2 regions of the Streptomyces sp. PsTaAH-124 genome follow, and region 1 is predicted to be linked to the other one. Evidence: riboswitches for the same ligand, from Rfam matches in the RefSeq annotation. Region 1 holds a riboswitch; the other holds the start of a gene.

What was found. A riboswitch is a leader RNA that binds a small molecule or an ion and turns the genes downstream of it on or off. The one in region 1 is predicted to bind fluoride.
Region 2: it holds a riboswitch for fluoride, as region 1 does, so the genes downstream of both, B086_RS42095 (NUDIX hydrolase) here and ettA (energy-dependent translational throttle protein EttA) in region 1, are expected to answer to the same signal.

Annotation. Positions count from the first base shown of each region.
Region 1 is NZ_KB892165.1:211,146-218,143, forward strand. Features, by position in the region: gene B086_RS39915 (MFS transporter) at 1-561, opposite strand, end outside; gene B086_RS39920 (hypothetical protein) at 558-1,007, opposite strand; gene ettA (energy-dependent translational throttle protein EttA) at 1,030-2,697, opposite strand; fluoride riboswitch at 2,738-2,801, opposite strand; fluoride riboswitch at 2,914-2,980, shown strand; gene B086_RS0112760 (inorganic diphosphatase) at 3,006-3,497, shown strand; fluoride riboswitch at 3,566-3,646, shown strand; gene B086_RS0112765 (DUF2180 family protein) at 3,808-4,014, shown strand; gene B086_RS0112770 (TioE family transcriptional regulator) at 4,176-4,976, opposite strand; gene B086_RS0112775 (erythromycin esterase family protein) at 5,057-6,286, shown strand; gene B086_RS0112780 (MBL fold metallo-hydrolase) at 6,359-6,998, opposite strand, start outside.
Region 2 is NZ_KB892189.1:26,158-33,155, forward strand. Features, by position in the region: gene B086_RS0127370 (proton-conducting transporter membrane subunit) at 1-1,493, shown strand, start outside; gene B086_RS0127375 (universal stress protein) at 1,546-2,007, shown strand; gene B086_RS0127380 (DUF190 domain-containing protein) at 2,066-2,416, shown strand; gene B086_RS0127385 (DUF211 domain-containing protein) at 2,461-2,745, shown strand; gene B086_RS0127390 (hypothetical protein) at 2,757-3,287, shown strand; fluoride riboswitch at 3,369-3,432, shown strand; gene B086_RS42095 (NUDIX hydrolase) at 3,463-3,978, shown strand; gene B086_RS40940 (diacylglycerol kinase family protein) at 4,003-4,974, shown strand; gene B086_RS0127405 (manganese efflux pump MntP family protein) at 5,009-5,584, opposite strand; gene B086_RS40945 (MutS-related protein) at 5,548-6,998, opposite strand, start outside.

The DNA of each region.
Region 1 (6,998 bases):
GAGCAAGGTGAGCGCGGCCGGTACGGCGAGCACGGCGAAGCCCGTGCGGTAGCCGCCGTGCAGCGCGAGCACACCGGCCACGACGAGCGGGCCGGTCATCGCGCCGGCCGCGTCCAGGGCCTCCCGTACGCCGAAGACCCGGCCGCGGCCCAGCTCGGCGGTGGCGTGGGCGAGCATCGCGTCCCGGGCGGGGGTGCGCAGGGCGCGTCCGGCGCGCTCGGCGGCGATCAGCACGGCGGCCACCGGCCAGTGCCCGGCCAGGGCGAGCAGCGGCACCGCGACCATCTGCACCAGGTAGCCGGCGGCGGTGATCGGCCAGTACCGGCCGGTGCGGTCGGCGGCCCGGCCGGACACGAACCGCAGTGCGTAGCCGAGGAGTTCGCCGGTGCCCGCGATCACGGAGACGGCGAGGGCACCGGCGCCGAGCGAGCCGAGGAAGGGCCCGGTGATGCCGCGCGCGCCCTCGTGGGCCATGTCGGAGAACAGGCTCACCACGCCGATGAGCAGCACGAAGCGCAGCGCGGTGCCGCCCGCCGGGCCGCGGCGACCGGCGCCGCTCACCGCTTCGGGTCCGCCGGTGGCTCCGGGGAGCCGTGCGCGAGCCCGCGGCCCGTGCTCCGGCCGGAGCCGTCCGCGCCGCCGTCCGGCGGGAGGCCGCCGGGGACGTCGGTGACGCGGCGGCGGCGCAGGCCCGCGTGGCGGGCCAGGGCGCGGGCGGCGCCGTGCAGGGTGCGGTAGCCACCGATCTCGTGGGCGGTGCCCGCGGGGACGGCGACCCAGCGGGCGCGGCGGCCGTCGCGGTGGTGGCGGGCGCGGCCGAGCGGCCGTCCGCCGATCGCGACGACCTGGATGACGAAGTGGCCGGGGAAGAGCGGGGTGCAGGCCAGGCGGCCGGTGCGGGCGAGCCGGCCGAGGGCCTGCTCCTCGCGCAGGTGCCACTCGGCGTTGACGACGGTGACGCGGGCCGTGCGCAGGGCCGCCACCGCCGCCCGGTCGAGGTCTGTCATGGCGCGGTGCTCCTGTCGGGCGTCAGCCGCGGACCAGCCGCCGGTGGGTGACCGGGTGCGGGCGGGCGGCCTCCTCGCCCAGCCGCTGCCGCTTGTTGGCCTCGTAGTCGGCGAAGTTGCCCTCGAACCAGAACCAGTGGGCGCCGCCCTCCCAGGCGAGCACATGGGTGGCGACGCGGTCCAGGAACCACCGGTCGTGCGCGGTGATCACGGCGCAGCCGGGGAAGGCGAGCAGCGCGTGCTCCAGCGAGGCCAGGGTCTCCACGTCGAGGTCGTTGGTCGGCTCGTCCAGCAGCAGCAGGTTGCCGCCCTGCTTGAGGGTGAGCGCCAGGTTGAGCCGGTTGCGCTCGCCGCCGGACATCAGGCCGACGGGCTTCTGCTGGTCGGCGCCCTTGAAGCCGAAGGTGGCGACATAGGCGCGCGAGGGCAGTTCCACACCGCCGACGCGCAGGTGCTCCTGGCCGCCGGAGACCGCCTCCCACACGCTGGCGGCCGGGTCGAGCCCGGCGCGGTCCTGGTCGGCGTAGGAGATGCGGACCGTGTCGCCCAGGCGCAGGGTGCCGCTGTCGGGCCGCTCCTCGCCGACGACCATCCTGAAGAGCGTCGTCTTGCCGACGCCGTTGGGGCCGATCACGCCGACGAGGCCGCCGCGCGGCAGCGAGAAGGACAGGTCCTCCATCAGCAGCCGGTCGCCGTGGCCCTTGGTGAGGTGGTCGGCCTCCAGGACGAGGCTGCCCAGGCGCGGGCCCGGCGGGATCCGGATCTCCTCGAAGTCCGGTTCGCGGCGGCGCGCGGCCTCGCTCGCCAGTTCCTCGTAGCGCTGCACGCGTGCCTTGGAGGCGGCCTGCCGGCCCTTGGCGCCCGCGCGCACCCAGGCCAGTTCCTCGGCGAGCCGCTTCTGCCGCTTGGCGTCCTTGCGGCCCTCCACCTGGAGGCGGGCGGCCTTGGTCTCCAGGTAGGTGGAGTAGTTCCCCTCGTAGGGGTGGATGCGGCCGCGGTCGATCTCCAGGATCCAGCGGGCGACGTTGTCCAGGAAGTACCGGTCGTGGGTGACCGCGACGACCGTGCCCGGGTAGTCGGCCAGGTGCTGTTCCAGCCAGGCCACGGACTCGGCGTCCAGGTGGTTGGTCGGCTCGTCCAGGAGCAGCAGGTCCGGCTGGGACAGCAGCAGCCGGCACAGCGCGACCCGGCGGCGCTCACCGCCCGACAGTCCGCGGACCGGGGTGCCGGACGGCGGGCAGCGCAGGGCGTCCATGGCCTGCTCCAGCCGGGAGTCGAGGTCCCAGGCGCCCGCGTGGTCCAGGGCCTCCTGGAGCGCGCCGAGTTCGTCCAGGAGGTCCTGTGCCTCCGGTCCTTCGGCCCGGCCGAGGCGCGCGGTGACCTCCTCGTAGCGGCGCAGCATGTCCCGGACGCCCGCGACGCCCTCCTCGACGTTGTCCCGGACGGTGGCCGTGTCGTCGAGCCGGGGCTCCTGCTCCAGGATGCCGACGCGGGTGTCCGGGGCCGGGGCCGCCTGCCCGCGCGCGGGCTGTTCGAGTCCCGCCATGATCCGCAGGAGGGTGGACTTGCCCATGCCGTTGGGGCCGACCACACCGATCTTGGCGCCGGGCCGGAACGAGAGGGTGACGTCGTCCAGGACGACCTTGTCGCCGTGGGCCATCCGCACGTTGCGCATCGTGTACGCGTACATCCGCGATGCCTCCGTAACCGGGCCGCCGGGGAGGCGGCCGTCGTTCACAGAGGCCATCAGCACGGGGTGTGCGGTCAAGGGCGAGCCTCATCGCCGTCTCCGTCCATGGTGCCCACAGCGGGCGCCCGCGCGCCAGCCCGAGCCGCCCGCACCCGGTGGCGACGGACGTCAGGTGGACATGGCAGGCATATCCGGCGGCCGGGCCGGGGAGAATGAACGTGCCGGGGCGATGGGGCTCGCCCGTGACCGCACGGACCGCCGTGCTGATGGCCTCTGCGTGGACCGCCGTACCACGGGAGGAGCCTGCGATGGAGATCATGGTCATGGTGGCGGCGACGGTCGGATCGCCGTTCGCACCGCACGACGGATCGGACGGACACGATGTGGCCGCCGCGGGCTCGACCCGCGTGACCGGCTACCCGGTCGGCGCCGGCCGGATCGACGACACCCTCACCGAGGACGGCGAGCCGACCGCCGTCCTGCTGCTGATGGAGGAACCGGCGCTGCCGGGCCGGACCGTGCGGGCCCGGCCGGTCGCGCTGGTGCACGCGCTCAGGGACGGCCGTCCGTGCCCGGAGCTGGTGTGCGTACCGGCGCACGACGCCAACTTCGCGGCCCTCACCGGCGTACGGGCGCTGCGTGCCTGGCACGCGGACGAGGGCACCCTCGCCACCGTGCTGCACCGGCTCGACCCGGCGCACCACTGGCGGGTCGAGGAGTGCGAAGGCCCCCCGGCCGCCGAGGAGTTCGTGACGGAGGCCCGGCAGGCGTACGCCCGTCTCACAGGCTGTCTGGAATAGGGCCGCCCGGCGGGACCGGGACACCGATGGCGGCGGCGGCCTTGACCGGCGCCGCCCGGACCGGTTCACTCGGACTCGGCGATGGATCCCGCCTGGGCCGTTCTCCGGCCCGAACCGCCCTCCTCCGGGCTGATGGTTCCTGACCGACGTCAGGACGCATGCCCTCGGGAGGTACGCACGTGGACGTTTCGCCGCCGTCCGTGCACGTTCACGGACCCACTCCCCCGCGCCTCCCGGAGCGCCGCCCGCGTCCGGGGCACCTGCCGGGTGCGGCGCGTCCGTCCGGCCCCGGCCGGGACGGAGCGGTGCGATGATCTGCTTCGACTGTCAGGAACTCGACGTCACGACGGTCGCCGTCGCCGTCTGCCGTACGTGCGGCGCGGGCATCTGCCGCGGCCACGGGCGGCCCACTCCGCAGACGCTGCACGACCTGACCGGGGCCGGTCTGGCCACCAAGCCGCGTGCCGCGCGGCGGATGGTGTGCCGCACCTGCCTCGCCGCGGAGCGCAGCGGGTGACCGGTTCCCGGCACCTGCCCCGACCGCCCTTCAGCGCGGGTCCCTCCGAGGCGCACACCCGCGCGCCCCGGTCGCGAGAAGGGCACCGGTGAGGGGTGCGCCGTGTCCTGACCGGCGCACCCCTCACCCCATCCTCACTTCATCCTCGTGCGGTCCGTCCGTCAGCCGCGCTCGCGCAGATACGCGTCCAGTTCGGCGGCCCCGGCCAGCAGCGCGCGCCCGCGTTCGCTGAGCCGGTCCCGCCAGTCGCACAGGGTGGCCTCCAGCGGTTCGGGGCCGCCCGCCGCGCGGACCCGTTCGATCAACGGCGCGATCTGCTCCAGCGGATGGCCGCCGCGTCTGAGCTGGTGCACCAGCCGGGCGTCGCGCACGGCGGCCTCGTCGTACACCCGGTAGCCGGTGCGCGGATCGCGGCGCGGGCGGACCAGTCCGGCGCGCTCCCACTTGCGCAGGGTCGCGGGCCGGATGCCGAGCTGCCCGGCCAGCGGGCCGATGAAGCCGCCCGAGGTCCCGGCCCGCGGACCGGAGTCCCCGGCCCGCGGGACGGAGGCGGGCACCGGTCCGGACCGGGGCACCGGGCCGGGACCGGGCGCGGCAGGTGATGTGAGGCCCCGGAGGGCCTGTTCGACCGCCTGGAGGGTCCGCCGGTCCTCCAGGAGCTGGGCGTGGCTCTCGTCGATCAGGCGCAGTGCCTCCTCCACCGCGCCCTCCCCGACCGCCCGCATCACCGCGGCCGCCGTGCGGTGGCCGTGGCCGGGCACCAGGGCGAGGAAGGTGCGCAGGGCGCGCGCGTGCAGCGGGGTGTAGGTGCGGTAGCCGTGCTCGGTGCGGGCGGCGGCCGGGAGGATGCCGGCCGCCTCGTAGTTCCTGACCGCCTGAGTGGACAGCCCGTGCGCTCGGGCCAGGTCGACCGGCCTGAGCCGCAGGCTGCTTCGCGGGCTGCTTTGAGGGTCGGACGCCATGATCCTGCCGTTTTCCGGGGCTTTTGAAGAGGGCGGTCGGGAAAAGTTTCCACCGAGGGTTCAACGATAGCGTTGAAGGCATGGCTACCGGTATCAGGAACACCGCCCATGCCGTGGACGCCGCCGCCGTGCTGCGGCTGCTCCCGTCCCGGCCCCGGATCCTCGCCCTGGGCGAGCCCACCCACGGCGAGGACGCGCTCCTCGCACCGCGCGACGCGCTGTTCCGGCAGCTCGTCGAGGAGGAGGGGTACCGCACCGTCGCGATCGAGAGCGACTGCCTGCGGGGCCTGGCCGTGGACGACTACGTCACCTGGGGCAGGGGCTCCCTGGACGAGGTGATGGAGCGCGGCTTCAGTCACGAGTGGTTCAACGTGTCGGCGCCCAACCGCGAACTGGTGCGCTGGATGCGGGAGTTCAACGAGGGGCGACCGCTGTCCGAGCGGGTGCGCTTCGCCGGGATCGACGGCCCGCTGGAGATGACCGGCGCCGAGAGCCCCCGGCACGCCCTGACCGCGCTGCACGCCTTTCTCGCCGCCCGGGTGGACGCCGGTCTGCTTCCGTGCGCCGCGCCGGAGCTGGACCGGCTGCTCGGCGCCGACGGCCGCTGGAGCGAACCGGCCGCGATGCGGGACCCGGCCCGGTCGGTGGGGCGCTCGGCCGAGGCCGCGCGGCTCCGGCTGATCGCCGACGACCTGGTGACGCTGCTCGACACCCAGACACCGCTGCTCATGGAGGCGGCCGCGCCACCGGAGCTGGAACGGGCGCGCCTGTACGGGCGTACCGCCACCGGGCTGCTGCGCTACCACTCCCGGACGGCCGACACCTCACCGGACCGGATGACCTGGCTGGTGGCCCTGCGGGACCGGATGATGGCGGCCAACCTGCTGGCCCTCGCCGAACGCGGCCCGGTGCTGGTCCACGCCCACAACGGCCACCTCCAGCGGGAGCTGAGCACCATACACATGGACGGCCGGCCGGTGCGGTGGTGGAGCGCGGGCGCGCTGGTGGGCGCCCGCCTGGGCGAGCGGTACGCGTTCCTGGCCACCGCCCTCGGCACGCTCCGCCACCGGGGTGTGGACGTCCCGCCGCCGGACACCCTCGAAGGGATCCTGTACGCCCTCCCGGGAGCCGACGGGCCCCGTGTCGTCGACGCGCGCGGCCTGGCGGACGCCCTCGCGGGCGGCACCCCGCCCGTCCCCCGGCAGTCGCCGTACCACGGCTACGCCCCGCTCGACCCGGCGCACCTGGCCCGGACCGACGGGATCGTGTTCGTGAAGGACGTCCCGGAGGCCGGACGGGCGCACACCTGACAGCAGGGCGCGGAGGAGGCCGCGCGGGCGCGGCGGGTGGTTCGGTCCTCGGCAGTCCTCGGCAGTCCTCGTTCAGTCCTCGGCCAGCAGGTCGAGGCCGCGGGCGGCCTTCAGGCCCAGTTCGGGCGCCGGCCACCTGCGGGCGCGGGCGGACCGGGACACGTCGCGCCACCACGGGAGCGCGGGCAGCTCACCGGCCGGTTCGAAGGGGCGGCCCGGGACGGGCAGGGCCAGAGCCTGGCCGACCGCGTCCGCCGCGGCCAGCGCCCACTCCGCCGGTTCCGACCAGGGGTGCAGGGCGAGGTTGAACGTCCCCCAGTGGATGGGCAGCATGACGCCCTCGGCCCGGCCCTGTTGCAGGTCGAGGTGGCTCTGCACGCCCTGGGTGGGGTTCATGTGGATGTCCGGCCAGGCGCCCGGCAGCGGCCCGGCGTCCGGCTGGTCCTCGGGCCAGAAGTCGGAGTACGCGCCGAGCTGGATCATCGTGGCGTCGAAGGGGCCGTGGTCGGCGCCGATGTCCCGGAAACCGTCGAAGTAGCCGGTGTCGCCGCTGTGGTAGACGCGGTGCTCGTCACCGGCGACGACCCAGGAGGCCCACAGGGTGTGCTGGGTGTTGCGCAGGCCGCGGCCGCAGAAGTGCCGGGCGGGGGTGGCGGTCAGGGTCAGTCCGCCGACCTTGGTGGCCTCGTGCCAGTCCAGTTCGCGCAGCCGG
Region 2 (6,998 bases), on a different contig from region 1:
GTTCGGCCACCTGGGCGCTGCTCGTGCTGGCCTTCGCCGTGAAGACCGGGCTGGCTCCCGTGCAGGTGTGGCTGCCGCGCGGTTACGCCGCCACGCCCGCGGGACTGCGTCCGGTGCTGGCCGGTGTCGCCGTCAACGCGGGCTTCTACGGGCTGTGGCGCACCTTCGCGCTGCTGGGTCCGCCGCCCGCCTGGCTCGCCGTCACCCTGCTCCTGCTGGCCGCGCTGACCGCGTTCCTCGGCATCGCCCACGCGGCCGTGCAGGCCCGGCTGGAGCGGGTCATCGCCTGCTCCAGCATCGAGAACGCGGGCCTGATCTGCACCGGGTACGCCGTCGCGCTCGTCGGCGCGCTCACGGGCAGCGAGCGGCTCACCGCCGCCGGGCTGATCGCCGCCACGCTCCAGACGATCGCGCACGCGGTCGCCAAGACACTGCTCTTCGCCGGGGCCGCGGCCCTCGAAGCGGACGCCGGGACCGGCGACCTCGAACGGCTGCGCGGCACCGCGCGCCGGCTGCCGTGGGCGGCCGGCGGGCTCGCCGCCGGTGCCGTCACCCTCGCCGGGCTGCCGCCCACCGCGGGCTTCGTCTCGGAGTGGTTCCTGCTGGAGAGCCTGATGCAGCAGTTCCGGTACTCCGCCTTCCCCTACGGGCTCGCCCTCGCGGTGGCGGGCGCCCTGATCGCGCTGACCGCGGGTTTCGCCTCGGTCACCTTCGTCCGGATCGTCGGCATGGTCGTCCTCGGCCCCCGGGACGACCGTCCGGCCCGCCGCGCCCCGTGCCGGGCGGACCTGGGGGCCGCGGGGCGCGCGGGCGTCCTGCTGCTGGCCCTGGGCGGCCTGGCCGCCGCCCTGACCCCGCTTCAGCTGCGGGTGCTCGGCGCGGGTCTGGCACCGCTGGTGCCGCGGGAGGTCAGCGCGGGCGCGCTGGTGTCGCCCTGGGTCGTGCAGCCCGTCTTCGCCGGGTTCTCCAGCCTCTCCCCGAGCTGGCTGTGGGTGGTGATGCCGGTGCTGTGCGCGGGCGTCCTGGTGCTGCTGGTGGCGGCCTCGCGCGGCGGGGCCCTGCGGGTGCGGCGGGTCCCGGCGTGGCGTTCGGCGAGCGGCGGTGTGCACGGCGACGACCGGTACACCCCCTTCGGGTACGCCAACCCGACCCGGCGTGTCCTGGGCGCCGTGCTGCGCACCCGGACCCGCGCCGTCCCCGCCGGGGCCGCACCGCCGGGCAGCGGGGAACCACCGGAACCGGGACCGGCGCGACCGGAACCGGGACCGGAGGGTGCCGGGCCGGTGCGCACGGCGGCGACCGGAGGCACCCTCGACTACGCGTCCGACGTGGTGGAGGTCGTCGAGGTGTATCTGTACCAGCCGTTCTACCGTCCGCTGCGCGCGCTGGTGGCCGCGGCCAAACGCCTCCAGTGCGGCCGCCTGGACGCCTATCTGACCTACATGCTGATCGCCCTGGTCGGCGCCCTGGCGCTTGTGGCGGCCCTGTCATGAGCGGCCCGGCGGCGGCCGTGCCCGCGAGCCGTCCTGGTGAAGGAGGAGGCCGATGACCGCGTCACCGTTCCACAGGATCCTCGTCGGCTGGGACGCCTCGCCCGCCGCCCGCGCGGCGCTGGCGGCCGCGGTCGCCCTGGCCGGTGATCGGGGCGGCGTCCTGGTGCGCGCCGTGCTCGTACCGTCCGAGCACACCGAGACCGGCGGTGAGCGCACCCGCGACCTCGGCGCCCAGCGCGCCTGGGCGCAGGAGCGCTTCGACCGGGCGTGGCAGGCGCTGCCGCCCTTCGCCGGGCAGCTCCGCCTGGACTGGGGCACCGGCACGGACATCGCCGCCGACCTCCTCGCGAGCGCCGCCGAGCACGGATGCGACCTGATCGTCCTGGGCCGCCACGGCGCGGACAGCCATCTGCGGGCCCGGCCGCTGGGCGACGTGGTGCGGCGGGTGACCGAGCGGGCCGCCCTGCCCGTGCTCGTGGTCCCCGCCGCGGCGACCCCCGAGGACACCGGGTGAGAACGCCCCCGCACCAGGAACCCACGAGCAGTACGTCAACCGAACGGAGCAACCGCGCATGAGCAGGCACACCCGCCCCGGACTGAAGGTCACCGTCCTCGTGGGCGAGAACGACACCGTGCACCACAAGCCCCTGGCCACCGAGATCGTGCACCGCGCGCACAAGGCGGGCATCGCCGGGGCCAGCGTCTTCCGCGGTGTCGAGGGCTATGGCGCCCACTCCCGCATCCACACCCAACGCATCCTGTCCCTGAGCGAGGACCTGCCCATGGCGGTCGTCTTCGCCGACTCCCCGGAGAAGGTACGGGCGTTCTTGCCGGAGCTCGACGGGATCGTCTCCGAAGGGGCGGCCATCCTGGAGGAATGCGAACTGGTCCGCTTCACCCCGGACGACCGTCCCGGCGCGTAGGCACACCGACAGGACACGCAGGCACTTCGACAAGGACACCGCTCATGCCGATCCGCCGGCTGGTCCTCGATGTGGACATGGCCATCAGCGAGCCGAGCCTCACCCATCTGGCGCAGAAGATCGAGAACGTGCCGGGCGTCCAGGCCGTCAACATCTCCGTGACCGAGATCGACGTCGAGACCATCGGGACCGACGTCACCATCGAGGGCGACGACCTGGACCTGCCGGCCATCCAGCGGGCCATCGAGCACGCCGGTGCCGTCGTGCACAGCACCGACGAGGTGGTCGCGGGCGCCTACACACTCGACCGGACCCCCCGCAAGAGATGACCGTCTCCGTCATGAGGGCCGCCGAGACCGTCCGGCTCCCCCTCGTCCTCGGGATCACCGACGGCCTGCTCAACGCCCTCACCCTCGCCTCCGCCTCCCTCACCGGGTCCGGCACCCCGGTCAGCTGGAGCCTGGCGGTGCGGGTCGGCTGTGCCGCGCTGGTCACCTCCGCCTTCACCGTCATGGTGGCCGACTACGCCGAACGCCGGGCCCATCTCGCGCACATCACCCGGCAGCTCAGCCTCGGCCACGGCCGGAAGATGGCCACCACGCACCTGGGGCGGCTCGCCCTGCTGCGGTCCTGGCGGGCCGCGCTCGTCGCCTGTGCGGCCAGCTTCGCCGGGGCCGCGCTGCCGCTCGCGCTGGGCGCGGTCCTGCCCGGCCCGCCGTGGATCGTCGTGGCCCTCGCCGTCCTCGCCCTGTCCGTCCTCGGCGCCGCACTCGCCCGCCTCCTGACCGCCCGCCCCGTCCTGTGGGCGCTGGCCATGGCGGCGGGCGGCGTCGCGACCACCTGGGTCGGCATCCGGCTGCGCATCGCGTGACCGGCCGGGCCGCGCGCGGGGTCCGCCGGGCCGCGCGGAGGACTTGCGGACGGACCGGGGACGTACGCCACAATGGGAGGGCGTCGCCATGGCGATGGGGCTCGCCACAACCGCAGGACCTCCTGCTGATGGCCTCTACCGGTAACACCCGCACATCATCTGCGAGGAGATCGGCATGAGGATGCCCGACGATGTCCTGCTGCGCTGCTCCGCCGTCGTCTTCCGGGGCGAGTCGGTGCTGCTCGTCCACCGCACCGCGCGGGGCGCGGACGACTGGGTGCTGCCCGGCGGCACCCCCCGCGCGGGCGAGAGCATGGTGGCCTGCGCCCGCCGCGAGACCCGCGAGGAGACCGGCCTCGCGGTGGAACCGGCCCGGGTCGCGTTCGTCCTGGAGGCCGTCGATCCGGACACCGGGCGGCGGACCGTGGACCTGGTGTTCACCGCGGGCCGCGCGCCCGGCCAGACGCCCGCCTCCCGGGAGGAGGGCATGACGGCCGAGTTCGTGGCGTTCCCCCGGCTGCGCGATCTCGACATGAAGCCGCCGCTGGCGGGCCATCTGCCGGGTCTCTTCCACCGGGGCGGGCGCCGGTACGCGCCCTACCTGGGCAACCTGTGGCGCCCGCAGAACGGCACGCGGGTCACCCGCGCCCTGTCGGCGCTGCCCCTGCTCCCCCCGTTCCGCTCCCGGTGACGCCCGGACGGGGCTGAGCGCGCCATGGCCGCGGAGCGGCGGGGCCGTCCGGCGCCGACGGGACGCGCGGACCCGTCCCGCGTACGGCCGCTGCCCGGCGGGGCCGGACTGCGGGTGGTGGCCAACCCGGCCGCGACCGGCGCGGAGCGCGCCCTCGCCGAGCTGCGGAGCCTGCTGCCCCGGGCCCGCCCGGTCACCGTCCGCTCCCCTGACGGCCTGCCCGCCGCCCTGGAGGCGGCCGCCCGGTCGGCGGCCGAGGCGGGCGGGGCGCTGGGGGTGGTCGGCGGTGACGGCTCGGCCAACGCAGCGGCCCGCGCCGCGCTGCGCCACGGCCTCCCGCTCGCCGTCTTCCCCGGCGGCGCGCTCGACCACTTCGCCGGCGCGGCCGGGCTGCGTTCCGTCTCCGTGGCGGCCGCCGCCGTGCAGGAGGGCCGGGGAGCGGCCGTCGATGTGGCCCTGATCGGCACGCCGGGCCCCCACCGGCCGCCCCGGGTGTTCCTGAACACCTTCGCCCTGGGTGCCTACGCCGATCTGGTCCGCTTGCGGGAACTGGTCCGCCGCCGCTGCGGACGGCGGGCCGCCACGGCGCTGGCGCTGCCCCTGGCCAGCGGCACCGCCCGGCCCTTCACGCTGCGCCTGGACGGCACGCCACGCCGCCTCTGGCTCCTCTTCGCGGGAAACGGCGTGTACCGGCAGCACTCCCTGCACGCCCTGCCGACGCGCGAGCGGCTGTCGGACGGCCTGCTCGACGTGCGGCTGCTCGACGCGGACGCCGGGCAGCGGCACGGCCGGCTGGTGGCCCTGCTGGCCGAGGCGGTCGACGCACCGCACGCGCTCGTCCTTCCCAAACAGCACGTCGTGCCCCGGCTGTGGCTGGCCGGGCTGCGCGGTCTGACCTACGCCTACGACGGCGAGACGGCCACCGCTCCCGACACGCTGACCCTGACGGCGGCGCCCGCCGCCCTGCTGCTGTACCGCCCGGTGCCCGCGGAGTGACCGTGGGGCCGGGCGGCGCGGGCCCGGAGCGGGGCTATGCCCCGGTCGCCTCGTGCACCCCGACACCGATCAGCACGGCGGCGGCGACGGCGGGCGACCAGGCGCCGACGACCCTGGCGGCCACCCCGGTCCCCAGTCTGTTGCCGAGCCAGATCATCGCGTAGCCCCAGAACGTGACGGCCGCGGCGACGCCCCACAGCGGGACCGCCGCCGAGACCGTGGCCCCGAAGCCGTTGGCGACATTGGTGAACGACAGGCCGACGCCGAGCAGCAGGCCCTGGCGCGGGCCGGGGGGTGCGGACACCGGCGGCGCGGTGCGGTGGGCGCGGCGGGGCCGTACGTACATCTGGTACAGGTAGAGGAGCGCCACCGACACGAGCACCCCGCACGCGACCAGGCCGGCGACGGCCGGTGGCACCCGGCGGGAGACGAGGTCTCCGCCGTACGCGCCCAGCAGGACACTGCCGAGGCCGACCGTGTTGACGAGCGCGTTGATCCGGTGCGGGAACCTGATCCCGGCGACGCCGTAGGCGAGGCCCACTCCCCAGTTGTCGAAGTTGGCCGCCAGGCCGATCAGATCGGCCGTGACCGCGGTGCGCAGCCAGTCCATGGGCGTCCCGTTCCGCGCTCGTCGAGGTGTGCCGCGCCCACCGGAGCCGTCGGCCGCTCGCCGAAGACGCGCGCGTACAGATCGGCGCCGTGGGCGGTGGGTTCGGGCGGGCCCTCGACCAGCCGGTGGGTGCGGCGGCCGTCGGGGGTGCGCTCGGCGCGCAGGAACACGGTGCGGGGGCCGTCCGGGCGGTGTGTGTACAGGCCGTGGGACAGCTCGTAGAGGTGGGTGACGCACACCGCCTTCACCCCCGCCTCGGTCAGGGCGCCAAGGATCTGCCGGTTGATCTCCGCGCCCTCCCGCTCGTCGGTGGCGGCGAACGACTCGTTGAACAGGACGAGGCCGCGCGCGGTGAGGCGGTCGGCGATGCCGCTCATCCGTGCCAGCTCCTCGTCCAGTTTGCCGCTGACCAGGTCCGGGTCCTCCTCCCGCCGGAAGTGGGTGAACACCTGGTCGCGCGGGTCGGCGGCGAAGGAGACGGCGGCGGCGAACATGCCGCTCTGCGCCATGAGATGGGCCAGTCCCACGGCGCGCAGGAAGGTGGACTTGCCGCCCTCGTTGGCCCCCGTGACCACCAGCAGCCGGGCCCCGTCCGCGGCCACGTCGCTGCCGACGACGGGGCCGGGGCCGCGCAGCGCGAGGCACACGTCGTACAGGCCGCGGCAGGTGAGGACCGGTGTGCCCGGGGGCGCGGGATCGGGGCGGCACACCGGTGCGCCCCGGGCGGCGAGCGCCGCGCGCAGGTTGAGGCAGCCGGTGCAGAAGCCCAGTTCGCGGCGGAGCGCGGTGAAGAAGGCCAGGATGTGGTCGCAGGAGCGGGCCAGCGCGTCGGCGGCGAGGTCGAGGCCGCGCCCGCGCAGCTCGCCGAGCGCCCTGGCCCCGGCTTCGTCGCGTTCGGGCAGGTGGTACGTGTACGCCGGGGGTCCGGAGGAGGTGAACAGGTCGCGCCAGCCGCGCTTGTGCGGCGGTTCGCGCAGCACGTACCCCGCGCCCCGGCAGCCGCGGGTCGGCCGGGCGCTGACCAGGACACCGCCGCGGAAGCGCAGCCGCTCGGCGTGGCCGCGCAGCCGGGTGAGGCAGTCGTCGTCGAGTTCGGCGGCCAGCATGGCGAAGAACCGGCGGAACCCGGCGGAGCGGAACTCCCCGGCATGCGTGTCGGCCAGGTGCCGCAGCCGCTGGAGGAGTCCGAGGAACAGCGCGAGGACGTCCAGCGAGCGGGCGAGGGACGCCTCCGGGGAGCGTACGAAGCTGCCGAGGACGCGCTTCTCGCGGGCCAGGGCCTCGGTGGCCAGGGCGTACAGCTCGCGGACCGTCTCCGGCTGCCGCAGGCAGTCGGCCAGGACGTCCTGCCGGTAGCGGATCTCCTCGGGGTCGGTGAGCGGGGACATCATGACCCGGCGGGCGCATTCGTACA